Regions from separate parts of the Nocardioides sp. P86 genome, predicted to be linked through region 3. Evidence: riboswitches for the same ligand, from Rfam matches in the RefSeq annotation. Region 3 holds a riboswitch; each other region holds the start of a gene.
What was found. Region 3 has a riboswitch for cobalamin ahead of M3673_RS04335 (FecCD family ABC transporter permease). Riboswitches for the same ligand answer to the same signal wherever they lie in the genome.
Positions count from the first base shown of each region.

Region 1: it holds a riboswitch for cobalamin, as region 3 does, so the genes downstream of both, M3673_RS12765 (nitrite reductase) here and M3673_RS04335 (FecCD family ABC transporter permease) in region 3, are expected to answer to the same signal.
Region 2: it holds a riboswitch for cobalamin, as region 3 does, so the genes downstream of both, M3673_RS12790 (VWA domain-containing protein) here and M3673_RS04335 (FecCD family ABC transporter permease) in region 3, are expected to answer to the same signal.

Region 1 is NZ_JAMAYE010000002.1:1,132,816-1,142,530, reverse strand. It holds gene M3673_RS12770 (precorrin-8X methylmutase) at 1-574, opposite strand, end outside; gene M3673_RS12765 (nitrite reductase) at 571-1,479, opposite strand; cobalamin riboswitch at 1,554-1,686, opposite strand; gene M3673_RS12760 (hypothetical protein) at 1,802-1,942, shown strand; gene M3673_RS12755 (hypothetical protein) at 1,947-2,720, opposite strand; gene M3673_RS12750 (Type 1 glutamine amidotransferase-like domain-containing protein) at 2,752-3,423, opposite strand; tRNA gene M3673_RS12745 (tRNA-His) at 3,575-3,647, opposite strand; gene orn (oligoribonuclease) at 3,697-4,323, opposite strand; gene M3673_RS12735 (thioredoxin domain-containing protein) at 4,432-5,157, shown strand; gene M3673_RS12730 (adenosine deaminase) at 5,154-6,227, shown strand; gene M3673_RS12725 (PIG-L deacetylase family protein) at 6,200-7,018, opposite strand; gene M3673_RS12720 (response regulator transcription factor) at 7,089-7,736, shown strand; gene M3673_RS12715 (response regulator transcription factor) at 7,808-8,476, shown strand; gene M3673_RS12710 (SpoIIE family protein phosphatase) at 8,569-9,715, shown strand, end outside.
Region 2 is NZ_JAMAYE010000002.1:1,143,783-1,151,862, forward strand. It holds gene M3673_RS19675 (precorrin-2 C(20)-methyltransferase) at 1-429, shown strand, start outside; gene cobM (precorrin-4 C(11)-methyltransferase) at 436-1,206, opposite strand; gene cbiE (precorrin-6y C5,15-methyltransferase (decarboxylating) subunit CbiE) at 1,203-2,534, opposite strand; cobalamin riboswitch at 2,552-2,708, shown strand; gene M3673_RS12790 (VWA domain-containing protein) at 2,731-4,770, shown strand; gene cobO (cob(I)yrinic acid a,c-diamide adenosyltransferase) at 4,770-5,387, shown strand; gene M3673_RS12800 (cobyrinate a,c-diamide synthase) at 5,384-6,751, shown strand; gene cobC (Rv2231c family pyridoxal phosphate-dependent protein CobC) at 6,744-7,790, shown strand; gene M3673_RS12810 (hypothetical protein) at 7,787-8,080, shown strand, end outside.
Region 3 is NZ_JAMAYE010000001.1:949,982-959,696, forward strand. It holds gene M3673_RS04320 (XRE family transcriptional regulator) at 1-101, shown strand, start outside; gene M3673_RS04325 (ABC transporter substrate-binding protein) at 115-1,170, opposite strand; gene M3673_RS04330 (ABC transporter ATP-binding protein) at 1,314-2,102, opposite strand; gene M3673_RS04335 (FecCD family ABC transporter permease) at 2,099-3,196, opposite strand; cobalamin riboswitch at 3,244-3,424, opposite strand; gene M3673_RS19550 (LacI family DNA-binding transcriptional regulator) at 3,453-3,833, opposite strand; gene M3673_RS04345 (acetylxylan esterase) at 3,837-4,829, opposite strand; gene M3673_RS04350 (carbohydrate ABC transporter permease) at 4,899-5,723, opposite strand; gene M3673_RS19555 (carbohydrate ABC transporter permease) at 5,720-6,679, opposite strand; gene M3673_RS04360 (ABC transporter substrate-binding protein) at 6,676-8,028, opposite strand; gene M3673_RS04365 (LacI family DNA-binding transcriptional regulator) at 8,196-9,230, opposite strand; gene M3673_RS04370 (CsbD family protein) at 9,365-9,538, shown strand.

The sequences.
Region 1 (9,715 bases), on a different contig from region 3:
CGTGGTCGGCGGCCAGCGAGGCCAGCGCCTGCTTCGACTCCGCGGCGCCGATGAAGCCCACCGGGCAGCCCACGACCGCGGCCGGTCGCGGGGCGCCGTCGATGAGCATCTCCATCAGGTGGAAGAGCGCGGTGGGGGCGTTGCCGATCGCGACGACCGCGCCCTCGAGGTGGGGCTCCCACAGCGACACCGCGGCCGCGCTGCGGGTGGTGCCCCAGTCGTGGGCCAGGGCGGGCACCCGCTCGTCGGTGAGGAAGCAGCGGACCTCGTTGCCGGCCGGCAGCCGGCCCGCCGTGATGCCCATGGCCACCATGCGGGCGTCGGTGAGGATCGGGGCGCCGGCGGCCAGCGCCTCGCGCCCGGCGCGGCCGAGGTCGTGGTGGAGCACCAGGTCGGCGGCCAGGTCGACCTGGCCGCTGGCGTGGATCATCCGCACCGCGACCTTCTCGGCCTCCTCCGGCACGCCCGACAGGTCGGCCTCGCGTCGGATGGTGGCGAAGGAGTCGAGGTAGATCTCCGGGCCGAGGGCGACGTAGGGGTAGTGGCGGCCGGGCCGGCGCAGCAGCGTGGTCATCGCGTGGTCTCCTGGGCGGGGGCGGGGGCGAGGTCGGGCACGAGCACGCCGCGCCACGGGGTGACCACGAGGTCGGTGCCCGTGCGGCACAGCGCGCGGGCCAGGGCGGGGTCGAGGCGGCCCTCGGGGGCGAGCACGTGGGTGCCGCCCGGCACGCGGCCGGCCGGCAGGGGGTCGGCGGTGACCAGCGCGGCCGGGTCGGGGTCGGTCGGGCGCGCGAGGGGGTGGGCGAGCGGCACGCCGAGACCGGCCAGCTCGTCGACGTGCCACGGGGCGTCGGGTCTCCCGCCGCGCAGGCGCAGGAAGTCGCGGGCGAGGTCGAGCACGGCCTGCGGCGCCCGGGGCAGGTCGACCACCGCGCCCCAGCCCCGGGCGCCGACGCGCAGCTGGGCCCGGGTGGCGTCGAGGGCGACCAGGCCGAGGTCGGTGGGCGCCTCGTGCAGGTCGCCGCGACCGTCGTCGAGGGTCAGCAGGAAGCGCCCCGGCAGCGCGGTGAGGTCGTCGTCGGCGCGCAGCAGGGAGTCGAGCAGGGCGGCCACGGGCCGCAGGTCGGCGCGCCCGCCGGCCAGGCCCGACTGCGGCGAGACCATGACGTTGCGCACCAGGTCGTGGCTCGGGGCCGGCACCAGCCCGGTCGCGGCGAGGGCCTCGGCGACGGGGGGCGTGAGGCGGTCGCCGTCGTGGGACAGCGCCCGCAGCTGCAGGTTGGCGCGGGCGGTGAGGTGCACGTCGCCGTCGCCCCAGCGCTGGGCGACCTCGCTGAGCCGCAGCAGGGCGGGCGCCGGCAGCGCACCGCCCACCAGGCGCAGGCGCACCAGAGCGCCGTCGTCGGCCAGCCACGGGCGGGTCACCCCCGGGCAGCGGTCGCGCCGCCGGCGCGCGGTGGGGAGGGTCGGGTCGGGCATGGAGGTCACTCCGGAGGCCGGGGCTCGTGCGCGAAGCCCGTCACGACCTCACGGCGGCTGCCGCAAGGGCCAGCAGGTCTTCGGACTCGGGATCACCCGGCGCGGGACACCTTCCCGGACTCTCGTCCAGTGGCCTGTCGTGAGACAGAGGTCCCGCCCGTCACCCATACCGCTGCGCGTCAGTCCCGGACTCTCACCGGGTTCCCTGACCTCCGGGCCCGCCTCGCGGCGCACCCGGGGGTCGACTGGCGCTGCGCACGTTACCAACGACCGCTCCCGCGCGCGCCCCACGTCCGCGTCGGGCGGGTGGCAGGATGCGCCCGTGACCGAGTGCGAGTCCGAGCCCGCTGCCACCGACGTCGCCCGGCCCGACCCGCGCGACCCGCGCGACCCGCGGGGCCCCGCGCTCGCAGGCGGCGCGGCGCTGCTCGGCGTACGCCGGGGGCGCGGGGTCGCGCGCTGAGTCCTCAGCGCACGACCACCCGCCCGACGTCGTCGGTCGCGGTGCGCGCGAGGAAGCGGCGGGCGGCGGCCTCCTGGCCGTCGGCGACGTCGACCTCGAGGTCGGGGCCCCGGCCCGAGACGTCGGCGCCGAGCAGGTCGAAGCGCTCGGCGACGGCCAGCACCGCGGCCTCGCGGGCGGCGACCCGCTCGGCCGAGCCGTCGACGGCCTCGCGCCGGAGCACGAGGTCGCCGGAGGAGACGGTGACCGACTCGAGGTCGTCGAGGAGCAGGTAGCGGTCGGCGACCGAGACGACCTCGGCGAAGGACACCGGCGCCAGCCCGACCTGCACGAGCGGGAGGTCGGGGTAGTCCTGCAGCAGGTAGGACGTCACCACCGGGTCGGCCTGGGCGCGCACCAGGTCCTCCACCTCGCGCAGCGACACCTCCACCCCCTCGCCCGAGGCCAGCGAGGCGCCCGTGGCCCCCTCCAGGGTGACCGACACCGACACGACGTCGCCGGCCTCGACCTGGTCGTCGTAGGCGTCGAAGAGGGCCATGACCTCCTCGGCCGTGGCGTCGGCGCGCATCACCGCGCGCACGTGGTGGCTGGCTGCGGAGAGTGGCCCGGCGCCGTCGTCGGCGGCGTCGGGCTCGACCACGACGTCGACCACGCTCGGGGAGCGCTCGCCCCGCGCGGCGAGGTCGTCGGCCGACGCCGCGCACCCGGTGAGCGCACCCGTCAGCAGGCCGATGAGCCCGACGACGGCGGTCGCGGTGGGCGCGGCGGAGGGCCTCATGCCCCCAGCATCCCCGGGCGCACCAGCCCGGTCAGGCCCCGAGCCGCTCCCAGCGCCCCACGGAGACGACCCTGACCTCGCCGTCGTCGACCACGAGGGCCGAGTCGTCGTCGAGGGCGTAGGAGGGGTGGTCGAGGCCCGCGGCCCAGCTGCGGGCCGCGGCCAGGGTGTTCTCCGGCATCTGCGGGTGGTCGAGGTGGGGGAAGATCGACACGTCGACCCAGCCGAGGGTGCGGTCGTCCTCGGCGCCGGCCCACTCCACGAAGTCGGCCCCGATCCGCGGCGTCGCCACCATGCTCCCGGCGCTCGTGCCCACCCAGACCAGCGCGGGCATCGTCGCGAGCACGTCGAGCAGGCCCGAGGCCCGCAGCCAGTGCGCCAGGTACGTCGCGTCGCCGCCGTCGACCAGCAGCACGTCGGTGTCGCGCACCCACGGCTCCCAGCGCTCGGGGCCGATGCTGGGCAGCGCGGTGAGCTCGAGCAGCCCGACCGAGGCCCAGGGCAGGGACACGCCCGACTGGTCGTGCGGCGCCGCACCGACCACGGCCCCGCGCACCGAGCCGGGCCCGCACATCGGGTGGCCCCACTGGGCGGTCGGCACCAGGAGGGCGCGGCACTCCTCGACCGGCCGGGGCAGCAGGTCGACGAGGGCGGCCTCGATCGCGGCGTTGGTGACGCCGCCGGAGGTGAGCAGGAGCTTCACGAGGTGCCTCCAGGGCGGGTGGGGGAGCCGGGCACAGGAGCAGACCGGCGGTGCGACCCGGACTCATCGGTGCCGGACTCATTGGTGCCGGACGTGTCGCCGGACGCAGCGAGCCCCCGACCTGGGGACCAGGTCGGGGGCTCGGTGTCGGGGTGAGTAACGGGACTTGAACCCGCGACATCTGCCACCACAAGGCAGCGCTCTACCAGCTGAGCTATACCCACCATGCGCGCGCCGGACGGAGCCGGAACCGCGCGATGAAGTGTAGGGGACTCAGCTCCCGGAGGTGGAATCGAGGCCCGTGATCGACCCGCCGTGGGTGGCGGCGATGGCGCGGGCCGCGGCGCTGTCGGGCCCGGGCTGGGGCACGAAGACCGCCTCGCGGTAGTAGCGCAGCTCCTCGATGCTCTCCTGGATGTCGGCCAGGGCGCGGTGGTTGCCGCGCTTCTCGGGGGCTGCGTAGTAGGCCCGGGGGTACCAGCGCCGGGCCAGCTCCTTGATCGAGGAGACGTCGATGATCCGGTAATGCAGGAAGGCCTCGAGCTCGGGCATGTCGCGGGCCAGGAAGGCGCGGTCGGTGCCCACGGTGTTGCCGGCCAGCGGCGGTCGGCTGCCCTCGCCGCAGTGCTCGCGCACGTAGGCCAGGACGGCGGCCTCGGCGTCGGCCATGGTCAGCCCGGCGTCGAGCTCGGTGAGCAGCCCCGACTTCTCGTGCATGTCGCGCACGTAGTCGCCCATCTGCTCCAGCGCGGCGGCCGGCGGGCGCACGACGAGGTCGACGCCCTCGCCGAGCACGTTGAGGTCGAAGTCGGTCACGAGGGCCGCCACCTCGATCAGGGCGTCGGCACCGAGGTCGAGCCCGGTCATCTCGCAGTCGATCCAGACCAGTCGATCATTCATGGCGCGCACCCTACGCGCCGAGGCGCTCGGCCCGACTCAGCGACGGCTCAGGTCGGGCCCCTAGAGTTCTGGACGCCAGCCGTCGACCCGCACCGCCGAGGAAACCCCATGGCCAAGAAGCCCAGTCAGCAGGAGCGCTCGCAGCGCGCCGCCGCCGCCCTCGCGGACCAGAAGCGCGCGGAGCGCCGCCGCACGATCCGCAGCATCACGCTGGTCGTGTTCGCGCTCGTCGTCGTGGTCGGGATCGCCTTCGGGGTCCAGAGCCTGCGGGGCGGGGGAGAGGTCACCGCCTCCCCGGCCGGCCAGAGCGAGTACGGCGTCACCATCGGCGAGGAGGACGCCCCGCACCAGGTCGTCATCTACGAGGACTTCCTCTGCCCCTTCTGCGGTCAGCTCGAGGCCGGCACCGGCGAGGAGCTCCAGCAGCTCGCCGACGACGGGTCGGTGCTGGTGGAGTACCGCCCCTTCAACCTGCTGAGCCGGATCGGCGACTACTCCGAGCGCGCCACCAGCGCCTTCGCCGTCGTGCTCGAGGAGAGCGGCCCGGAGACCGCCAAGGAGTTCCACGACCTGCTCTACGCCAACCAGCCCTCCGAGGAGGGCCCCTTCCCCGACAACCAGGCGCTGCTCGACCTGGCCGTCGAGGCCGGCGCCGAGGAGTCGGCGGTCAGCGACGGCATCCTCGGCGAGTCGATGGTCGACTGGGTCGAGGCCGCCACCACCGCCGCCCAGGACGCCGGCGTGCAGGGCACCCCGACGGTGCTCCTCGACGGTGAGCAGATCTCCGGCGACCCCGAGCAGATCCTCGACCAGATCAACGAGACCGTGGGGTGAGCGACTCCTCCACGACGGGGCTCGGCCCCCGTCCCGACCTGCGCGCCTTCGTCGCCGGGCTGCCCAAGGCCGAGCTGCACGTGCACCACGTCGGCTCGGCCAGCCCCGCCATCGTCAGCGAGCTGGCCGAGCGCCACCCCGGCACCGTGCCGAGCGACCCCGACGCGCTGCGCGACTTCTTCGCCTTCCGCGACTTCGCCCACTTCATCGAGGTCTACCTCGCGGTGGTCGACCTCGTGCGCACCCCCGAGGACATCCGCTTCCTCACCTACGAGATCGCGCGCGAGATGGCCACCACGCAGTCCCTGCGCTACGCCGAGCTGACCTGCACCCCCTACACCTCGGTGCAGGCGCTGCGGGGCGAGCCCCACGTCGCGATCGGGGCCTTCAACGAGGCCATCGAGGACGCCCGCGTCGCCGCCGAGCGCGACTTCGGGATCGTGCTCCGCTGGATCTACGACATCCCCGGCGAGGCCGGCCTGCCCGCGGCCGACCTGACCCTGGACCTCGCGCTGCGCCACCCCACCGACGGGCTGGTCGGCTTCGGGCTCGGCGGTCCGGAGATCGGCGTGCCGCGCCCGCAGTTCGAGCCCCACTTCGCCGCCGCGCGCGCCGCGGGCCTCCACAGCGTGCCCCACGCCGGCGAGACCACCGGGCCGCAGACGGTCTGGGACGCGCTGCGCCTGCTGGGGGCCGAGCGCATCGGCCACGGCACCTCCGCGGCCCAGGACCCCGCCCTGCTGGCCCACCTGGCCGAGACCGGGGTGCCGCTGGAGGTCTGCCCGTCGTCGAACGTCGCCACCCGCGCCGTCGCCACCCTGGCCGACCACCCGCTGCGCGCCTTCCGCGACGCCGGGGTGGTGGTGACGATCAACTCCGACGACCCGCCGATGTTCGGCACGACGCTCAACCGCGAGTACGAGATCGCCGCCGACCTGCTCGACCTCGACGAGGCCGGGGTCAAGGACCTCGCCCGCGCCGGCGTGCGCGCGTCGTTCGCCGACGACACCACCCGGGCGCGCGTGCTCGCCGAGATCGACGCCTACGCCGGACCGGCGTCCTCGGCCTGACCCTCGACCGGCACCTCGGCCGGCGTCTCGACGTAGTGCTCGACCGGCCCGCGGAAGTGGGCCAGGACCCGCTCGGGCAGGGTGGAGAGCTGGCTGACGTGGCTCTGCAGCGCCCGGGCCTTCGTCGCGACGAGGTCGGGGTCGAGGTCGAGGCGCACCATCTGCTCCCAGGGCGCGTCCTCGGGGCCGCGGGTCGGCCACAGCGACACGGGGTACTCCAGCAGCCGCGCACCGCTGCGCTGCGCCGCCACCGCCGCGGCACGCCCGGCGGCCTCGTGGTCGGGGTGCCCGTCGTGGCGCCACGGCGCGGCCAGCAGGGTGCTGGACCCGTCGCCCACCAGGCCGGCGAGGCTCGCGGCGACGGCCTGCTCCTGGGCGGCGACCTCGCCGTCGGCGGCGCCGAGGAACACCAGGGGGGCCTCGGGCGCGAGACGGGCCAGGGCGTTCTCCATCTCGGCCAGCCGGGTGGTCGCCAGCGCGTGGCGCGTCATGAGCTGCGAGGGGCGGTGGCTGGCCTCGCCGGCGGTCAGCAGCACGACGTAGACGGGGACGCCCTGGCGGTGGGCCGTGGCCATGAGGCCCGCGGCCCCGAGGCTCTCGTCGTCGGGGTGGGCGCTGACGACGACCAGCCGGGTGCAGGCCCGCTCGCCGTGGCTCAGCCGCAGCAGCGGCACGGCGCCGTAGCGGGGATGGGCCTGCCAGTCGACGACCGACGAGGTGGCCGGGGCGTCGCCGGCACGGTCGCCGGCGCTCGACGGGTGCGCGCGCTCCCCGTCCCGGTCCGACGTCATCGTCACCGACAGAACCTAGATTCCGGCGGCCCGTGGGCACTTCCTCCCGCCGGGTGAATACTGTCGTGCCATGAGCAACCCGGCCGGCCCCGTGCGCGTCGCGGTCGTCAACGACTACGAGATCGTCGTCGCCGGCGTCGCCGCGCTGCTCGCGCCCTACCGCTCGCGCGTCGACGTGGTGGAGCTCGACATCGGCGTCGGCGTGGTCGGCGACGTCGACGTGGTGCTCTACGACACCTTCGGCCAGGTGCAGGGCGACGGGATCGAGCTGGAGGACCTCGTCGCCGACGGCTCGCCCAAGGTCGTGGTCTTCAGCTGGAACGTGCAGGCCGACCTCGTCGAGCGCACGATCGCCCGCGGGGCGTCGGGCTACCTGTCCAAGCAGTCCGACGCGCGCGACATCGTCGAGGCCATCACCCGGGTCTGCGCCGGGGAGACCGTGCGACCCGGTGAGATCGAGGACCTCGACGAGCACGACCGCGGCGCGTGGCCGGGTCGCGACCACGGCCTGTCGGCGCGCGAAGCCGAGGTGATCGCGCTGATCACCCAGGGCCTGTCCAACCAGGAGATCGCCGACCGGTCCTACCTCAGCATCAACTCGGTGAAGACCTACATCCGCACCGGCTACCGCAAGATCGGGGTCTCCCGCCGGGCCCAGGCGGTGGCGTGGGGCATGCAGCACGGCTTCTCGCCCGACCACGCCCGGGTGCTCCGCTGACCTCACCCGATCGGGTGAGGACTGCAGGGGCGTCGTGCTTTACGTCACGGCGTCTGTATACATTCGACGGCGTGAGTCCCTCCGCACCCGTCGTCGCGACGCTCGTCGACGACTTCCACGTCGTCCTGCCGGGCGTGCGTGCGCTGCTCGAGCCCTACCGCTCGCGGGTGGTGCTGGTGGAGCTCGGTGACGCGCTGGTGGAGCCGAGGGCGGTCGACGTCATCCTCTACGAGCCGGTGCGGCTCTCGCAGAGCAGCCACTCGATGCTCCGCTCGCTCGCCGCCTCCTCGGGCGCGCGTCCGGTCGTCTACACCTGGCGCGAGCACAGCGCCCAGGGCGCGCCCGCCGGGCCCGTCGTCGGCCGGCTCTCGAAGTCGCTCACCGGCGCCCAGCTCGTGGCCGGCATCGAGGCGGTCCACCGCCACGTCGGCCCCCCGCCGGGCCCCCGCCCCACCGTCGACCGGGCGGCCCACGCCGCCGTCGTCGCCCGCGGCGGCGCCGCCGACAACGGCCTCACCCCGCGCGAGGCGCAGATCCTGGCCCTCATCACCCAGGGCTACACCAACGTCGAGATCGGCAAGCGGCTCTACCTGTCGATCAACTCGGTGAAGACCTACGTGCGCGGCGCCTACCGCAAGATCGACGTCGAGCGCCGCACCCAGGCCGTCGCCTGGGGCCTGCAGCACGGCCTCGGCGACGCCGAGATGGTCCGCCAGCCCACGGGCACGCGCGCCTCCTGACCTGCCGCCCCGGCGCTCGGCGGTGAGACCGGTCCAGACCACCTCGACCGGACGATGGCCGGGACGCCCGCGCGTCTGCCTAGCCTGAGCCGATGGACCCCTTCGCCCACGCCGGTGCGCTGGCCGACGCCTACCGCGCGGTCGACTGGTCGCGCTCGCCCGTCGGGGACCCGTCCACGTGGAGCCCGACCCTGCTCCAGGCCCTCGAGACGGCGTGGAGCAGCCGCTTCCCGATCACGCTGATCTGGGGCCCGGAGCTCGTGCTGCTCTACAACGAGGCCTACGTCGCCCTCATCGGCGACAAGCACCCCGCCGCCCTGGGCGAGCGGACCCGCACGGTGTTCCCGGAGGCGTGGGACGGCATCGCGCCGCTGCTCGAGCAGGCGACGCGGGGCGAGGCCACGTGGAGCGCCGACGCCCTCATCCCGCTCGTGCGCCACGGCCACCTCGAGGACTGCTACTTCACCTTCTCCTACTCGCCGGTCCGCTCCGCGGCCGGTGTCATCGAGGGGGTCGTCGACATCTCGGTGGAGACGACCCGCCAGGTCGTCGACGCCCGGCGCCTGGCCCTGCTCTCCGAGCTCGGCATCGCCCTGAGCGGCTCCGCCTCGGCGACCCAGGTCGCGCAGCGCGCCGCCGAGGAGCTCGCCGGCGACCCCGCCGACCTGCCCGCGCTCGCGCTGCGGCTGCCGCGCTCGACCCCCGCCGCGGAGGCCGTGGACGAGGCCGGCGCCGGCGCGCCCGTGCTCCCGGCCGCCCCCTCCGCGCCGTGGGACGGCGACCGTCCGCTGCTGGAGCCGGTCGACGGGGGAGTGCTCGCCTGGCTGCCGGTGCGGGTCACCGGCGCGCGCAGCGAGCGGGGCGGCCACCTCGTCGTACGCCTCCCCCCGGCGCTGGCCGCCGACCCCGACCACCTCGCCTTCCTGGCCCTCGTGGCGCGCGCGGTCGAGCGCGCCCTCGACGCCGTCGCCGTCCTCGAGGCCGAGCGTCGGGCGGTGGCCGACGAGCGCCGTCTCTCCGAGGTGCTCCAGCACAGCCTGCTGACCCCGCCCGCCCAGCCCGCGGGCGTGGCGGTGGCCGTGCGCTACGAGCCCGCGGGCGAGCAGGCCAGCATCGGCGGGGACTGGTACGACGCGTTCGTGCTGCCCGACGGCGACCTGGTGGTCGCGATCGGCGACGTCGCCGGCCACGACCGCGACGCCGCGGCCCTCATGGGGCAGGCGCGCAACCTGCTGCGCG
Region 2 (8,080 bases), on a different contig from region 3:
GTGCTGCCCGGGGTCAGCGCCGTGCAGGCCGTGGCCGCGCGGGCGGGAGCGCCGATCGGCGGCGACTTCGCGGTGATGAGCCTGTCGGACCGGCTCAAATCCTGGGCCGTGGTGGAGCGGCGGCTGCGCGCCGTGGCCGAGGCCGACCTGGTGCTCGCGGTCTACAACCCCGCGTCACGCTCGCGCACCGAGCAGGTGGTGCGGGCCCAGAAGACGCTGCTGGAGGTGCTGCCCGCCGACACCGTGGTCGTCGTGGGGCGCGACGTGGGCCGCGCCGAGGAGTCGCTGCGCGTCACGACCCTGGCCGAGCTCGACGCCGCCTCGATCGACATGAAGTGCCTGCTGATCGTGGGCTGCGCCCAGACCCGGGTCACCTCGTCGGGTCGGGTGTGGACCTCCCGCTCGGTGCCGGACCGGGCCGAGGGCTGAGTCGGCTCAGGAGCGGGGGCGGGTGGCGGAGTAGAGCCACGACTCCCCCGAGGCGTCGGTGTCGCGGGCCAGGGCGCGACCGACGAGGATGACCGCGGCCTGGCGCAGCCCGGCCGCCTCCACCTGCTCGGCGATGTCGGCGACGGTGCCGCGCAGGACGAGCTCGCCGGGCTGGCTGGCCCGGAAGACGACGGCCACGGGGCAGTCGGCGCCGTAGTGGCCGGCGAGCTCGGCCATGGTCTCGCGCGTGCGGGTGACGGCCAGGTGCAGCGCCAGGGTGGCGCCGGTGGCGGCGTAGGCGGCCAGCGACTCCCCCTCCGGCATCGCGGTGGAGCGGGCCTGCACGCGGGTGAGCACCACCGACTGGGCCACGAGGGGCACGGTGAGCTCGCGGCCGACCAGGGCCGCCGCGGCGGCGTAGGAGGGCACGCCGGGGGTGACGTCCCAGGTGACCCCGGCCGCGTCGAGCCGGCGGGTCTGCTCGGCGAGCGCGGAGTAGAGCGAGGGGTCGCCGCTGGTGAGCCGCACGACCTGCTCCCCCGCCTCGTGGGCCGCACGCATCACCTCGACCATCGCGTCGAGGTCGAGGCCCTGGGTGTCGACCAGGCGGGCCTGCGGGCGGCAGTGGCCGAGCACCTCGGCGTCGAGGTAGGTGCCGGGGTAGAGCACCACGTCGGCCTCGGCCAGCATGCGCGCCGCGCGCAGGGTCAGCAGGTCGGCGGCGCCGGGGCCGGCCCCGACGAAGCGGACGGTCGGGGGCGGGGGCTCGGGGCTCACGGGGTGCTCCAGTCGGGGTCGCCCGGCCAGCAGGTCGGGTGGTCGGGCGGGGCGGTCCAGGCCCACTGGGTGACGGCGCGGGCGGGGGTCCAGCCCGTGAACGTGCCGATCGGGGCGGCGGTCTCGACACCGTGGCGGGTCAGCTCGCCCCCGTGCTCGGCGTAGGCGGCGGCGAGCAGCTGCTCGGTCTCGAGCGTGACGCCGTGCACCACGAGCCGACCACCGGGTCGCAGCGCGGCGCGGCAGTGCTCGAGCAGACCCGGCGCGGTGGCGCCGCCGCCGACGAAGACGGCGTGCGGGCTGGGCTGCCGCTCCAGCACCGCGGGCGCCCGGCCCTCGCGCACCTGCAGGTGGGGCACGCCGAGACGGCGGGCGTTGCGCCGCACCCGCTCGGCGCGCCCGGCGTCGGCCTCGAAGGCCCAGGCCTGCAGCGAGGGGTGGGCGCGCAGCCACTCGATGCCGATCGAGCCGGCGCCGGCGCCGACGTCCCACAGCACCTCGTGGGGCCGCGGGGCCAGCCGGGAGAGGGCGCTCGCGCGCAGGTCGCGCTTGGTCAGCTGCCCGTCGTGCTCGAAGGCGTCGTCGGGCAGACCGGTGGTCCACGAGCCCGTCGGCGCCACGTCGCCGCCGGTGGGGCGCACCTCGAGGGCGAGCACGTGCAGGGCGGGCACGTCGGCGGCGGCGACGTCGGCCCAGCCGCCGGCGGTGGCCTCCAGGCGCGACTCGTGGGCCGCGCCGAGGTCGCCGAGCACGGTGAGGTCGCTCGCGGCGTACCCCTCCTCGACGAGCAGGGCCGCCACGGTCGCGGGGGTGCCGGCGTCGGAGGTCAGCAGGAGCAGGCGCACCCCGGGCGCGAGGTGGCGGCGCAGCCGGTCGGTGTCGCGCCCGACCAGGGTGAGCGCCTCGCACTCCTCGTCGGACCAGTGCAGCCGGGCCCGGGCCAGCGCGAGCGAGGACACCGCCGGGTGCACGACGAGCCGCTCGCGCGGCACCAGGGCGCGCAGGGTGGAGGCGATGCCCGAGACGGTGGGGTCGCCGGAGGCGAGCACCACGACCTCGTCGTCGGCGTGGGCGGCCAGGGTGAGGGACAGCGACGCGCCGAAGGGTCGGCCCCACGGCCGGCGGCGCTGGCCCTCGACGGCGGGCAGGAGGGCCAGCTGCCGGGCGCTGCCGAGCACCACGGACGCCTCGCCCACCAGCGCGCGGGAGGTCTCGGTGAGCGAGGACCAGCCGTCGGCGCCGATGCCGACGACGTCGACGCGCCGCGGTGCCGACCCCCGCTCGGAGGCGTGCGGGGGGCCGTCGAGGGGGGACAGGTCGGGGGGCACGCTGCGTGACGCTATCGTGACCGCCACAGCTTCGAGGTGCCCCGAGGTCGCGAGACCGACGGGAGAATCTGGGAAGCCGGTGAGAGTCCGGCACAGGCCCGCTGCGGTGACCCGGGCGATGCGCGAGCGTCGACCCGGGAAGTCCGAAGACCGGCCTCGGGGTTCCTTTCCGATGGCGGACGAGCGGGAGCCTCTCATGCCACAGCACTACCCCTTCTCTGCCGTCGTCGGCTCCGCCGACATGTCGCTCGCGCTCGTGCTGAGCGCGATCTCGCCCGAGATCGGCGGCGTCCTCGTGCGCGGCGAGAAGGGCACGGCCAAGTCCACGATCGTGCGCGGTCTCGTCGGCGTGCTGCCGCCGATCGAGGTGGTCGCGGGCGACGCCTTCTCCACCGACCCCGCCGAGCGGCCCGACGCCCCGACCGAGCAGCGCCCGGTCAGGCTCGTCGAGCTGCCGGTCGGCGCCACCGAGGACCGCGTGCTCGGCTCGCTGCACCTGGAGAAGGCGCTCGCGCAGGGCGCGGCGGAGTACGAGCCGGGCCTGCTCGCCCGCGCCCACCGCGGCATCCTCTACGTCGACGAGGTCAACCTGCTCCACGACCACCTCGTCGACGTGCTGCTCGACGCCGCCGCCACGGGCCGCGCCACCGTCGAGCGCGACGGGGTCTCGGTGACCCACGCCGCTCGCTTCGTGCTCGTGGGCACCATGAACCCCGAGGAGGGCGAGCTGCGCCCGCAGCTGCTCGACCGCTTCGGGCTCACCGTGGAGGTGGCCGCCCCCCGCGACCCGGCGCTGCGCGTCGAGGTCGTGCGACGCCGGATGGCCCACGACGCCGACCCCGAGGCCTTCGCGCGGCGGTGGGCCGCCGCCGAGGCCGACCTCACCCGCCGCGTCGCGGCCGCCCAGGCCCTGCTGCCCGACGTCGTGCTCGACGACGACGTGCTGCTCAAGGTCGCCGAGCTCTGCGCGGCCTTCGAGGTCGACGGCCTGCGCGCCGACCTCGTCACCGCCCGCACCGCGGTGGCCCACGCCGCCTGGCACGGCCGGACCCGCGTCAGCGTCGAGGACGTGCGCGCCGCCGCCCGGCTCGCCCTCCCCCACCGCCGTCGTCGCAACCCCTTCGACGCCCCCGGCCTCGACGAGGATCTCCTCGACGACGTGCTCGGCCCCGAGCCCGAGGACGACCCCGACGGACCGGGTGAGGGGCCGGAGGGCGGGTCCGAGGGAGCGCCCGACGGCGGGCCGGACCAAGGACCCACCGAGCAGCCCCAGCCGGCCGAGCCGCCCGAGCCGGCGAGCGGGGCCGACGACACCCCCGGCCGCCCGGACCCGACCGCGGAGGCGCCCGAGGAGCCGACCGCGCAGCCGACCCCGCAGCCGACCCCGCAGCCGACCCCGTCCCCCGCGGGGGCGGGCACGACGGTGGCGGCGGGCGCGACGTACCGGGCGCGGCTGTTCACGGTGCGCGGCACCGGCCGCGGGGAGAGCGGACGCCGCAGCCGGGCCGAGACCGACACCGGACGCCGCGTCGGCGCGCGGCCGGGCCGCACCGGTGCGATCCACCTCGCCGAGACCGTGCGCGCGGCCGTGCCCCACCAGGCGCTGCGCGGGCGCGCGCCGGGCGCCGGCGGACGGCTGCTGCTCGACGCCGACGACCTGCGGGTGGCGGTGCGGGAGGGCCAGGAGTCCAACCTCGTGCTCTTCTGCGTCGACGCCTCCGGCTCCATGGCCGCACGACGCCGCATGGAGCAGGTCAAGGCCGCGATCCTCAGTCTGCTGCTCGACGCCTACCGGCGCCGCGACAAGGTCGGGCTGGTCACCTTCCGCGGGGCCGGCGCCGAGCTGACCCTGCCGCCCACCCGCTCGGTCGACGTGGCCGCCGCCCGGCTCGAGGTGCTGCCCGGCGGCGGGCGCACCCCGCTCGCCGAGGGCCTCGAGGAGGCCGCCCGGACCCTGGCCACCGAGCGGCTGCGCGACCCGCGCCGCCGCTCCCTGCTCGTCGTGGTGACCGACGGCCGCGCCACCGCCGGGACCGACGCCGTCGCCCGCTCCCGACGCGCCGCCGCCGCGCTCGCCGCCGCCGGCCAGGCCGCCCTGGTCGTCGACTGCGAGAGCGGGCCGATGCGCCTGGGCCTCGGGAGCGTCCTGGCGGCCCACCTGGGCGCCGAGCACGTGCCGCTGGCCGAGGTCAGCGCCGGCGCCCTCACCGCCACCGTGCGCGAGCGGGTCGCCTGATGGCGCCGAAGGGGCAGCCGCTGGCCGTGCCCGACGACGGCCTGACCACGGCCCAGCGGCGCATCCAGCCGCTGCTGATGGTGCACACCGGCGACGGCAAGGGGAAGTCGACCGCGGCCTTCGGGCTCGCGATCCGGGCCTGGAACCAGGGCTGGGACGTCGGGGTCTTCCAGTTCGTGAAGTCGGCCAAGTGGCGCATCGGGGAGCAGACCGTGCTCGAGCGCCTCGGCGAGCTGCACGACCAGACCGGCGAGGGCGGTCCGGTGGAGTGGCACAAGATGGGCGCCGGCTGGTCGTGGTCGCGCAAGGAGGGCTCGGAGGCCGACCACGCCACCGAGGCCGCCGAGGGCTGGGCCGAGGTCAAGCGGCGCCTGGCCGAGGAGCGCCACGACCTCTACGTGCTCGACGAGTTCACCTACCCCATGGAGTGGGGCTGGGTCGACGTCGACGACGTCGTCACCACCCTGCGCGAGCGGCCCGGTCGGCAGTACGTCGTGGTCACCGGCCGCCGCGCCCACCCGGCGCTGGTCGAGGCCGCCGACCTGGTCACCGAGATGACCAAGGTCAAGCACCAGATGGACCGCGGCCAGAAGGGCCAGAGGGGGATCGAGTGGTGACCCGGCTCCCCCGCGTCGTCGTCGCCGCCCCCTCCACCGGCCAGGGCAAGACCACGGTCTCCACCGGGCTGATGGCCGCGCTGCGCCGCGCCGGTCACGTCGTCAGCGGCCACAAGGTCGGCCCCGACTACATCGACCCCGGCTACCACGCCCTCGCCTGCGGCCGACCGGGCCGCAACCTCGACCCGCACCTGGTCGGCGAGGACCTCGTCGTGCCGCTGCTGCTGCACGGCGCCCGCACCCCCGAGCCGGCCGACGTCGCCGTCGTCGAGGGCGTCATGGGCCTCTACGACGGCCGCGTCGGCACCCGCGGCTTCTCCTCCACCGCCCACGTCGCCGCCCTCACCCGCAGCCCGGTCGTGCTCGTCGTCGACATCTCGCGCTCCTCGCGCTCGATCGGCGCCGTCGTGCACGGCATGGCCACCTGGGACCCCACCGTCACCGTGGCCGGTGTCGTGCTCAACCAGGCCGGCTCCCCGCGCCACGCCGCCGAGGTGCGCTCCAGCATCGACCTGCCGGTGCTCGGCACCATCCCCCGCGACGCCGGCGTCTCCGCGCCCTCGCGCCACCTCGGCCTCGTGCCCGCCGACGAGCGCGCCCTGTCGGCGGAGTCGCTGGACCACCTCGCCGACCACGTCGCCGCCCACGTCGACCTCGAGGCCGTCCTCGCCCTCGCCGCCACCGCGCCCGACCTCGCGGAGGACCCGTGGGCGCCGGAGGCCGTCGTACGCCGCCCCGAGGGGGCCGGCCGCCCGGTCGTGGCCGTCGCGGGCGGGCGGGCCTTCACGTTCCGCTACGCCGAGACCGAGGAGCTGCTGCGCGCGGCCGGCTGCGAGGTGGTGGGCTTCGACCCGATGCACGACACGGCGCTGCCCGCCGGCACGGCGGGGGTCTACCTCGGCGGCGGCTTCCCCGAGGTCCACGTCGGGGAGCTGGGCGGCAACGAGGCGCTGCGCGCCGCCCTGCGCGCGGCCGTGCTCGACGGCGTGCCGACGGTGGCGGAGTGCGCGGGGCTGCTCTACCTCTGCGACACCCTCGACGGGGCGCCGATGGTGGGTGCGCTGCCGGCCACCGCGGAGATGACGCCGCGACTGACCATGCGCTACCCCGTGGCGACCGCGGTCGGCGACAGCCTGCTCACCCGGCGCGGGGAGCAGGTCACCGGCCACGAGTTCCACCGCACCCACGTCGAGCCGGTGAGGGGCGACACCGCCACCTGGGAGGTCGACGGCGAGGCGGTCGGCTTCGGCACCGCCAGCCTGCACGCCTCCTACCTGCACACCCACTGGGCCGGCCACCCCCACCTCGCCCAGCGGTTCGCCGACGCGGTGCACGCCCGGGCCCGTGACCTGGCCCATGGCTGACGAAGCCCCGCCCGTCGACCCGCTGCGCCACCACGGCGACGCCGAGGTGCGCGGCAGCGGGCTGCTCGACCTGGCCGTCAACGTCCACGACGGCCCCCGGCCGGCGTGGCTCGACACGGCGCTCCACGCCGCCGTGGACGCCTCGGGCGCCTACCCCAGCCCCACCGAGGCGGAGGCCGCGCTGGCCCGGCGCCACGACCGGCCGGCCGAGGAGGTGCTGGCCACCGCAGGCGCGGCCGAGGCCTTCTCCCTCGTCGCGCGGTGGCGCGCGTGGCGCCGCCCGGTGGTGGTGCACCCGCAGTTCACCGAGCCCCACGCGGCGCTGGAGCAGGCCGGTCACGACGTCACGCCGGTGCTGCTGCCGGAGCCGTTCGTGCTCGACCCGGCCGCGGTGCCCGACGACGCCGACCTCGTGGTGCTGGGCAACCCGACCAACCCCACCGGGGTCCTCCACCCGGCCGAGGCCGTGCAGGCCCTGCTGCGCCCGGGGCGGGTGGTGCTGGTCGACGAGGCCTTCATGGACGCCGTGCCCGGCGAGACCGCGTCGGTGGCCGGGCTGCGCGCCCCGGGCCTGGTGGTCGTGCGCAGCCTCACCAAGCACTGGGGCGTCCCCGGCGTGCGCGCGGGCTACCTGCTGGCCTCGCGCCGCTCGGTCGCCGCCCTGCGCCGCGGGCAGGTGCCCTGGTCGGTCGCCACCACGGCCGCCGCCGCGATGACCGCCTGCTCCACCCCCGCCGCGGTCGCCGAGGGCGCCCGACGCGCCCGCGAGGTCGTCGCCCACCGCGAGCACCTCGAGCGCGGCCTGGCCGACCTCGGCGTCGACCACGTGACCTCCGCGGCCTCCTTCGTGCTCGTGCGCGCCGGCCGCGGCGCCCACGAGCTGCTGCGCGAGCGCGGGATCGCCGTACGCCGGGCCGACACCTTCCCCGGCCTCGACGACGCCTGGGTCCGGGTCGCGGTGCGCGCGCCCGCGGTCAGCGACCGGCTGCTCGCCGCGCTCGCCACGCCCGCCACACCACCCACGGCGGTGGAGCGGTGATCGCCTTCCACCGCCGCCGCGACTGCCCCCACCCCGCCGCGGCCCCCGAGCCCGACACCCGGCTGCGACGCCGGGACGGGGAGCCCTACCCCCACGTCAGCCAGTACGCCACGCCCGCCCTCATCCCCCGGCTGGTCGACGGCAGCGCGCGGGCCGAGGACGACCCCGCCTGGGCCACCACGGGCGCCTGCTGCCCGGCCGGCTACGCGTTCTGGGCCCACCGCATGTGCGGCGTCGCGGCCCTGGCCGGGCTCGTGGAGCACCGCCGCGGCGAGCGGCTCGAGCTCGTG
Region 3 (9,715 bases):
CCCGCACCCCGCACTGGTTCGGGGCGACCTCGGCCGGCCCGGTGGAGTTCCTCAGCCTCATCGGGCGCCAGGGCCAGCGCGCCCACCTGCGCGCGCCCTGAGCCGGGCGCGGGCTCAGGGCCGCAGGTCGTGGGCGGGCTCGATGCCGGAGTCGGGCAGCAGGTCGACCTCCTCCAGGGCGGCGCGCAGCTGCTCGGCGGCGTCGATGTTCAGCGGGCTGCTGACCCAGGCGGCGTAGGGCAGGTCGAGGAAGCGCTCCTCGCGCACCGCGGGCAGGTCGCGAGTGGCGGGGTTGGCGCGCAGCACGGCGACCTTCTGCTCGAAGCTCTGGCCGGGGTAGTCGACGAAGGCGATGTAGTCGGGCCGGGCGGCCGCCACCCGCTCCCAGGACACGGTGGTCCAGGTGTCGGCGACGTCCTCGGTGGCGTTGCGGGCACCGGCGGCGTCGATGACGCCCTGCGGCCCGCCGTAGGAGCCGCTGGTGAAGGGCGAGGTGGTGCCGCTGTCGAAGAGGAACACGGTGGGCGTCTCCTCGGCGCGCGGCGCCTGCCGCAGCCGGGCCAGGCGCTCCTCGACGTCGGCGACCCGGGCGGCCGCGTCGTCCTCGTGCCCGGTGAGGCGGCCCAGCGCGGTCAGGTCGGTGCTCAGCGCCGTCCAGGGGTCGACGACGCCGCGGCTCTCGCCGTCGCCCTGGCGGCAGGACTCGGTGAGGGTCCAGGCGGCGATGCCGCGCTCGGCCAGCCCGTCGGGGGTGAGACCGGCGTCCTCGTCCCACCCGTAGTTCCAGCCGGCGAGCATGAGGTCGGGGCGCTGGAGCAGGACGTTCTCGACGGTGGGCCGGTCCTCGCTGGCCACCGGGAGGTCGGCCACGACGTCCTCGCCATAGACCCGGGAGAGGGCCTCGGCGTCGTCCTGGAGCCCGCTGATGCCGGCGACGGCGTCGGCCGCACCCACGGCGAGCACCATCGCGATCATGCCGCCGTCGTAGACGTAGAGCCGCTCGGCCGGGTCGGGGTAGGCGCGCTCCTCCCCGCAGTTGTCGAGCACGAGCGAGGCGCCGGTCGCGCCCGGCGAGCCCGCCGCCGGGTCGGTCGCGGGGCCGGCACCGCACGACGTCGTCAGGGCGAGGACCGCCACGGCCGCGAGCGCGGAGACGGGGCGGACGGCCATGAGACGGACCGGGAGGGGACGGGCGAGGAGGGGACGGGCGAGGAGGGGACGGTGCACGGAGGACCTGCCTTCGGGAGGGAGGAGCGACGGGAGGGCGGTGGGAGGGTGGTGGGAGGGCGGTGGGCCGACGCGGCGGAGCCGGGTCAGCGCAGGTGGCGGCCGGGGCCGACGACGAGGTGGTGGCGACCCCGCGGGTCGCTGAGGTGGGCGGCGTCGACGCCGAAGACGCGGGTGACGACGTCGGGGGTGAGCACGTCGTGCGGCGCGCCCGCGGCGTGGACCCGGCCCTCGTGGAGCACCACCACCTGGTCGGCGTAGGCCGCGGCGAGCGCGAGGTCGTGCAGCGCGGTGAGCACGGTGCGCCCGGAGGCACTCAGCAGCGCGAGCAGCGCCACCTGGTGGCTGACGTCGAGGTGGTTGGTCGGCTCGTCGAGCACGAGCAGCTCGCAGTCCTGCACCAGGCCGCGGGCCAGGCAGACGCGGCGCCGCTCGCCACCCGAGAGCTGGGCGCAGGGCCGGTCGAGGGCGGCGTCGAGGCCGACCTCGGCGAGGGCGGCGCGGGCGTGGGTCCGGTCGCCGTCGCCGCGCGCCCACGGCCGGTGGTGGGGCAGGCGACCCAGCGCCACGAACTCCCCCGCGGTCATGTCGGCCGGCGGGCTCTCCTCCTGCGCCACGAACGCCACGACCTGCGCCCGGCGGCGCGCCGGCAGGTCGTGGACCTCGCGGTCGCCGACCAGCACCGCCCCGGTCTCGGGGCGCTGGAGGCCCGCCAGCGTGCGCAGCAGCGTCGTCTTGCCCGAGCCGTTGACGCCGAGCACGGCGGTGGTGGTGCCGGGTGCCAGGTCGAGGTCGACGCCGCGCAGCACGACGCGCCCACCGACCGCGCACGACAGCGCCCGGGCCGTCAGGGCCGGTGCGGGCCGGCCGCTCACGCCCCGCCCCCGAAGTGGTAGCGCCGGCGCCCGAGCAGCAGCAGGAAGACCGGCGCGCCCACGAGGCCGGTGACCACGCTCAGCGGGATCTCCTGCGGGCTCACGACGGTGCGGGCGACCACGTCGACCCACACCAGGAAGACCGCGCCACCGAGCGCGGCCACCGGGAGCATCGCCCGGTGGCCGCCGCCGACGACCAGGCGCGCCAGGTGGGGCACGACGAGGCCGACGAAGCCGATGCCCCCCGAGACCGCCACCAGCACCCCGACGAGGGCGGAGGTGAGGACGAAGAGCGCGATCCGCAGCGCGGCGACCGGCACCCCCACCGCGGCGGCGGTGTCGTCGCCGGTGGCCAGCGCGTCGAGCCAGCCGTGCACGCCGAGGACGAGCACCGCCGCCACCAGCACCGCCGCCACGGGCGCCACCAGCTGCGCCCAGGTCGCGCCCGCGAGCGAGCCGAGCAGCCAGAAGAGCACCGACTCGGTGGCGCGCGGCTCGTCGCCGAGGAAGACCATGAGGCTGGAGACCGACGAGAAGGCCGACGACATCACCACCCCGGTCAGCACCAGCCGCAGCGGGGTCAGGCCGCCCTGGGCCAGCGAGACCCCGAAGACGAGCACCGCCGCGCCGAGCGCCCCGAGCAGGGCGCCCACCGACAGCGCCCACGCCCCGAGCGCGGCGAGCGCGCCGAAGGCGATGACCGCCGTCGCCCCGACGCCGGCACCCGCCGAGACCCCGAGCAGGTAGGGATCGGCCAGCGGGTTGCGCACCAGGGTCTGCATCGCCGTGCCGGCCAGCGCGAGCCCGGCGCCGACCACCGCCGCCATCAGCACGCGCGGGGCGCGCAGCTCCCAGACGATGACGTCGAGCACCGGGTCGGGGCCCGGGCGCCCGTGCAGCACGCGCTCGCGCACCACGTCGACGACGCCACCCACCGGCAGCCGCTCCGAGCCCAGCGCGAGGGCCACCACGAGCGAGACGAGCAGGGCCGCCAGCAGGCCCAGGTGCAGCGCGAGCCGCGGGCCGCGTCGTACGCCGGGCGGGGGCGGGTCGGCGGCGCGCGCGGGCGCGGTCGACGGGGCGGGACGGGTCACGGCCACAGGGGTCTCGCATCTGTCGGGGACCCGAGTCGCGCGGGCCGGCATCGGTCAGGCGAGCCAGCCGGTCTTCGGACTCGAGTTCGTCCCGGTGGGACACCTTCCCAGGCCACGGGCCCAGTGGTGCGTCGTCCCACCAGTCACTCTCACCGCTGCGCGTCAGCTCCGGATTCTCACCGGATTCCCGCACATCGTCAGATGTGTTCTGGCTCGCGGCGAAGTTAGCACGCCGCGGTCGCCCCCGGCGCCGCGCTCACCGGGCCCGGGCGGTCGAGGCCGCGGCGGTGCAGACGGTGTAGCCGAGCTCCCGGGCGGCCGCCTCGACCCGTGCGCGGGTGGGGGCGCTGACCCGGGGCGAGCCGGCGAGGGCGCGCGAGACCGTGGCGGGCGAGACCCCCGCGCGGGCCGCGACGTCGGCCATCGTGGCCGCCGCGGGGCCGGAGCCGCGACCCGCTCCGTGCGCCAGGTCGGCGGCCGGGGCGAAGCGCTCGTAGCCCACCCGTCGGGCGACGGCGCGCACGTGGTCGCGGGTCGCGGCGCCGACGCCGGGGGCGTCGTTGAGCGCCCGGGAGACCGAGGCCACCGAGACCCGCGCCTCCCGGGCCACGTCGACCACGGTGACCCGCGCGGGCACGGCTCAGGCCCGGCCGGGGGTGGGGCCGCCGAGGAGCTTGGCCAGCCACTCCAGCTGGGCCGCCTCCTGGTGGAACTGCCCTCCCTCGTGGTCGTTCCACGGGTAGACGACCAGCTCGCTGGGCCCGCCGTAGGTGTTGCGCGCCGCGTGCACGGTGGAGGGCGGGCAGACGGTGTCCATCAGCGCCACCGACATCAGCGCGGGCGCGGTGGCGCGGCGCCCCAGCACCGCGGCGTCGAAGTGGGCCAGCGTGGCGAAGGCGCGGTCGGCGGCGTCGCGGTGGGAGGCGAGGAACGCCGCCACCTCGAGGTAGGGGCCGGCCGAGGCGATGGCCACCCCGCGCGGCATGTCGCACAGGAAGGGCACGTCGGCGAGCACGCCGGCCAGCCCGTCGTGCAGGCCCGAGACGGCCAGGGCGATGCCGCCGCCCTGGCTGACGCCGGCGACGACGACCCGGTCGCGGTCGACGCCCGGCAGCGCGACGCCGGCGTCGACCGCCAGCACCGCGTCGGTGAGGAGCCGGCGGTAGTAGTGCCGGGCCGGGTCCTCCAGGCCGCGCGTCATGAAGCCCCCGAGGTACGACGGTCCGTGCCCGTGGGGGTCCGGGGTGTCGCCGACCCAGCCGCCGCCGGAGCCCTGGCCGCGGCTGTCGACGTCGAGGGTGGCGTAGCCCGCCAGCGTCCAGTGCGGCACCTGGTGGGGCAGGCCGCGGCCGCCGGTGTAGCCCTGGTAGCGGATGACCAGCGGGAGGTCGCCGCCCACCCCGGCGGGGCGGCGGTACCACGCCCGCACGGGCTCGCCGTCGTAGCCGCTGAGGGTCACGTCGCTCACCTCGACCAGGGGCAGGCGGGCGTCGACGGGCTCGACCCGGGGAGCGCGGGCGCGCGCGCGGGAGGCCTGGAGGGTCTCCTCCCAGAAGGCGGCGAGGCCGGTGGGCTCGGTGACGCTGCCGCGGTAGGCGGCGAGCTCGGCGGCGGGAAGGTCGTACTGGGGCACGGTGGTCCTCGAGGGGTCGGGAACGGGCGTGGACGGGCGTGGACGGGAGGGGCGCGAGGCGGCGGGCGGTCAGCCCTTGACGGCGCCCTGGAGCAGCGCGCGGGAGAACTGGCGCTGGAAGAGCACGAAGACCGCGACGGTGGGCGCCAGGATGAGCAGCGAGCCGGCGGAGAGCAGCGCGATGTCGGTGCCGTACTGGCCCTGGAAGGCGCCGAGCGCGCCGGCCATCGTGCGCTTGCTGGGGTCGCTGACCAGGACGATGGCGAGGATGAACTGGTTCCAGGTCCACAGGAAGAGCAGGATCGCCAGCGACGACAGCGCCGGCACGGCCAGCGGCAGGTGGATGTGGCGGAAGGTGCGCCAGGCCCCGGCGCCGTCGACGTAGGCCGCCTCGGAGAGCTCGACCGGCACGGTGAGGAAGTGCGCCCGCATCCAGAAGACCGCGAAGGGCATGTAGAGCGCGATGAGCGGCAGCACGAGCGCGGCGCGGGTGTTGAGCAGCCCGAGCGCCTCGATCTGGTAGTAGAGCGGCGTGATGAGCGACTCGAACGGGATGGTGAGCCCGAGCACGAAGAGCAGGAAGATCCACGACGCGCCGGGCACCTTGAGCGAGGCCAGCCCGTAGCCGGCCACGCTGGCCAGCACGAGCGCGGCGGGCACGACGCCGGCCACGATGAGCATGCTCGAGACCAGCAGCGGGGTGAGGTCGGCGACGCGGTAGGCGTCGACGAAGTTGTGCCACTGCGGGTCGGCGGGCCAGCTGAGCCCGGTGGGGATGCTGCCCTGCGGCTGGAGCGCGGTCAGCAGCAGGCTGGCGAAGGGCACGAGGGTCAGCACCATGAAGACGACGAGGAGGCCTCGTCCGGCGAGGTCGGCGCGGCGGGTCGCGGTCACTGGTCGGCCCTCTGGGTCAGTCGCTGGACGGGCACGATGGTGACGAGCACCAGCACCATGAGCACGACGGCCATGGCCGAGGCCTGGCCGATCTCGCGCTCGGTGAAGGCGAGGCGGTAGATCTCCACGCCGGGCACCATCGTGGAGCGGCCGGGGCCGCCCTGGGTCGAGATGTAGATGATGTCGAAGCTGGCCAGCGCCGCGATCATGGTGACCGTGACGCAGACGCCCAGCTCGCGGCGCAGACCGGGCAGGGTGACGTGGCGCAGCTCGCTGAGCCGCCCTGCCCCGTCGATGCGGGCCGCCTCGTAGAGCGAGGGGTCGATCTTGCTGATGCCGGTGAGCAGCAGCAGGGTGCACAGGCCGAGCATCACCCAGGAGCCGATGAGCCCCACCGCGGGCAGCGCGGTCTCGAAGTCGGCCAGCCAGGGCCGGGCGACGTCGCCGAGCCCGATCGCGCGCAGCACCTCGTTGGCGATGCCGTCGCTGGAGTAGACCCAGTCCCACACGATGCCGGCGGCCACCAGCGGGATGACCTGCGGGATGAAGAGCACGGTGCGCGAGACGGTCGCGAAGGGACCCGGTCGCAGCCCGTGCATCAGCGAGGCGGCGACCAGGCCGAGCACGACGGGCACGACGGTGAAGAACAGGATCAGCTCGAAGGCGTGCAGCAGCGTCTCGAGCTGGTCGGGGTCGGTGAGCACCCGGCGGTAGTTCTCCGCACCCACCCACGTGGCGGGGCCGATGCCGTTCCAGTCGTAGAGGGAGTACTGCACCGAGGTGCCGAGCGGGAAGAGCACGAAGTAGCCGTAGAAGACCAGGGCCGGCGCGACGAAGGCCAGGTGGCCCCACCGGCGCAGGCCGCCGGGGCGGGGACCGCGCCGGGGTGCGCGGCCCGTGGCGGCCGGGGAGGTCAGGGCCTCCCCAGCCGCCACGGGAGCTGCGGAGACGCTCACGACGACAGCTCGTCCTCGTAGGTCGCCTGGAGCGCCGGGGGGACGTCGGCGCCGCTGGTGCGCCCGTCGAGGAGCGACTGGAGCTCCGGGCGGATCGAGTTGGCGTAGATGCCGGAGGTGGCGTTGGCGATGAAGTCCACCAGCACCCCCGACTCCCCGATGGTCTGGGCGCCGGCGAGGGTCTGGGCGATCAGCGAGTCGGGGTCGACCTCGGGCAGCGGCAGCGAGGCGGGCCCGCCGGGGGCGGCGCCGCCCTGCTCGACGACGATCTCGCGGGCGGTCTCGTCGGTGTGCACCCAGTTCAGGAAGTAGGCCATCTCGTCGGCGTGCTCGGCCTTGGCCGGGATCGCGTAGGTGTTGGGGGCGCCCATCGCGACCGGGGCGTTGCCCTCCTCGACGGGGGGCATGAGGAAGAAGCCGACGTCCTCGCCCATGGAGGTGTCGAGGTTGGCCGACTCCCAGTCGCCGTTGAACATGAACAGGCCCTCGCCGTCGACGAAGCGGCCCATCATCGTGGTGTAGTCGAGGCTGTTGGCGTCGGAGGGGAAGTAGCCCTCCTCGGCCCAGCGCCCGACGTAGTCGGCCGCCTCGACGGCGGCCGGGGTGTCGATGGTGGCGCCGGGCTTCTGGTAGGTCCACGCGGCCACCTCGGCCGGGTCGCCCATCTGGTTCAGCAGGGCCTGGAACGGGAAGGCCACGCCGCCGATGTCGTTGAACTGCACGATCGGCTGCTCGCCGGCGGCCTTGGCCTCGGCCATGGCGTCCTCGAGCTCGTCGATGGTGGCCGGCGGCTCCTCGAGCCCGATCTCCTCGGCGATGCGGGTGTTGTAGTAGACGCCCGTCACCGAGTATCCCACGCCCATGGCGTAGAGCGAGCCGCTGCCGCGGGTGCCGTCGTCGTCGACCCGGAGCTGCTCGAGCTGCGACTCGGGGAACTCGTCCCAGCCGAAGGCGTCGTAGTAGGGGTCGAGGTCGAGCAGCAGCCCGTCCTTGGCCGCGTCGACGATCGTGGGCAGGCGGATGAGGTCGGGGGCGTCGTCGCTGGCCATGACGCGCGGGGCGTTCTCGGTCAGCGCGGCGAACTGGTCGCTGCGGATGTCGAAGGTGATGTTGGGGTGCTGGCGGGTGAACTCCTCGCTCAGCTCCTCGACCAGCGGGAAGCCGGTCTCGAGGTAGAGGTCCAGGGTCACGTCCTCGTCGGTGAGCTCGGTGCCCACCTCGCGGTCGGGGTCCTGGGTCGCGGTCTCGTTGCCCGACCCCGGCGCGCCGCAGCCGGCCACGGCCAGCACGGAGAGGGTCGCCACGAGGCCGGTGAGCCGGGCGGGGAAGCGGACGGTCGTCCTGGTCACGGGTGCTCCTTCGATCGGGGTGCCGCGGGTGGGACCCGAGTCCGCGACGGCGCCAACCTAAGTGGCGTCCGTCACGCGCGTCAACAACTTCTTGTAAAGCACTTTTCTAGAACGATCCAGTCGCTGTACGGGACCCTCGCTGGCCGCTCCGAGGACGCGGCGCCCCGTCACGGGGCGGCGGTGGAGGCGCGCTGCACCAGCGAGCAGTCGAGCACCGAGGTCTGGCGCTGCGGGGCGGCTGCCCCGGCGACGGCCGCCGCCATCGCCTGCAGCAGGAGGCGTACGGCGACCTCCCCGGACTCCTCGAAGGGCTGGTGCACCGTGGACAGGTCGGCGGCGTCGGCGACCGGCCCGTCGTCGAAGCCGAGCACGCTCACGTCGTCGGGCACCCGCAGCGCGAGCGCCCGCGCGGCCCGCACGACACCGAGCGCGAGGTCGTCGAAGTGGGCCATCACCGCCGTCGGCCGCCCGCCCGGTCCGCCGGCCAGCATCCCGGCCGCGACCTGCTCCGCGGCCGCCGCGGTGCCGAGGCAGGAGACCACCTCGAGGGTGGCCCCGGGCACCTCGGCGACCGCCTCGCGGAAGCCCCCGAGTCGGCGTCGCGCCTGCGACTCGTACTCCGCCTCCTGCCGCTCCAGCACGTAGCCGAGCCGGCGGTGGCCGAGGTCGAGCAGGTGCTGCGCGGCGGTGCGACCGGCGCCGAAGTCGTCGATGGTCACCACGCTGAAGGCGCCGCTGTCGGCGTCGACCACGACCACCGGCACCCCGTGGGCCAGCAGCCGCTCCTCGACCACCTGCTCGATCGAGGAGCCCATGACGATCAGGCCGTCGACCGCACCGCGCACGGGGATGCTCGCCAGCAGCGGTGTCGCGGCCGTGGCCGCCGACTCGTGGTCGAAGACCCCGACCTCCAGCTGCTGGCCGGAGGCGCCGCGGAGGATCCCGGTGAGCCGCTGGAGGTAGGACGGGTAGGCGGTGAAGGGAGCGACGACCCCGATCCGCCCGACCCGCTTGCGGGCCAGGTGCGCCGCGCTCGACTTCGGCACGTAGCCCAGCTCGTCGGCGACGGCGAGGACGCGCTCGCGGGTGGGCCGCGCCACCCGCTCGGGCTTGTTGAGCACGTTGGACACCGTCGAGATGCTCACCGCGGCCTCGCGGGCGACGTCGTAGATCGTCGCGGCGCGACGGGGGGGCCCCGGCATGGGGGGAGGCTACACACCGCCGACCCCCCGGCGTGATCCAGATCATCCCGGCCGCGCGTGACGATCGCGCAGGTCGGTGCGACTACCTGGTGTTCGCATCCACGAACGACCCACCACGCCGAGGAGGAACCATCATGGGCATCGCTGACAAGGTCAAGAACGCCGCTGAGGATGCTCTCGGCAAGGCCAAGGAGGTCGTCGGGGACGTCACCGGCAACGACTCGCTGAAGGCGGAGGGCAAGGCCGACCAGACCAAGGCCTCGGCCAAGAAGACCGGCGAGGACGTCAAGGACGTCTTCAAGGGCTGACCCGGGCCCCAGGCCCCCGGGGGCCGGTCGACGACCGGCGCGCCGCGTGACGCTCCCCCGCACCGCACTCCTCACGCCCAGCAGGCGGCTCTCCCGCGACCGGTCCGCGTCGTGCGAGGGCCGCCTGTCGCGCCCCGGACCGCCGGGGCCCCACCCACCGACCGACCGACGCCACCG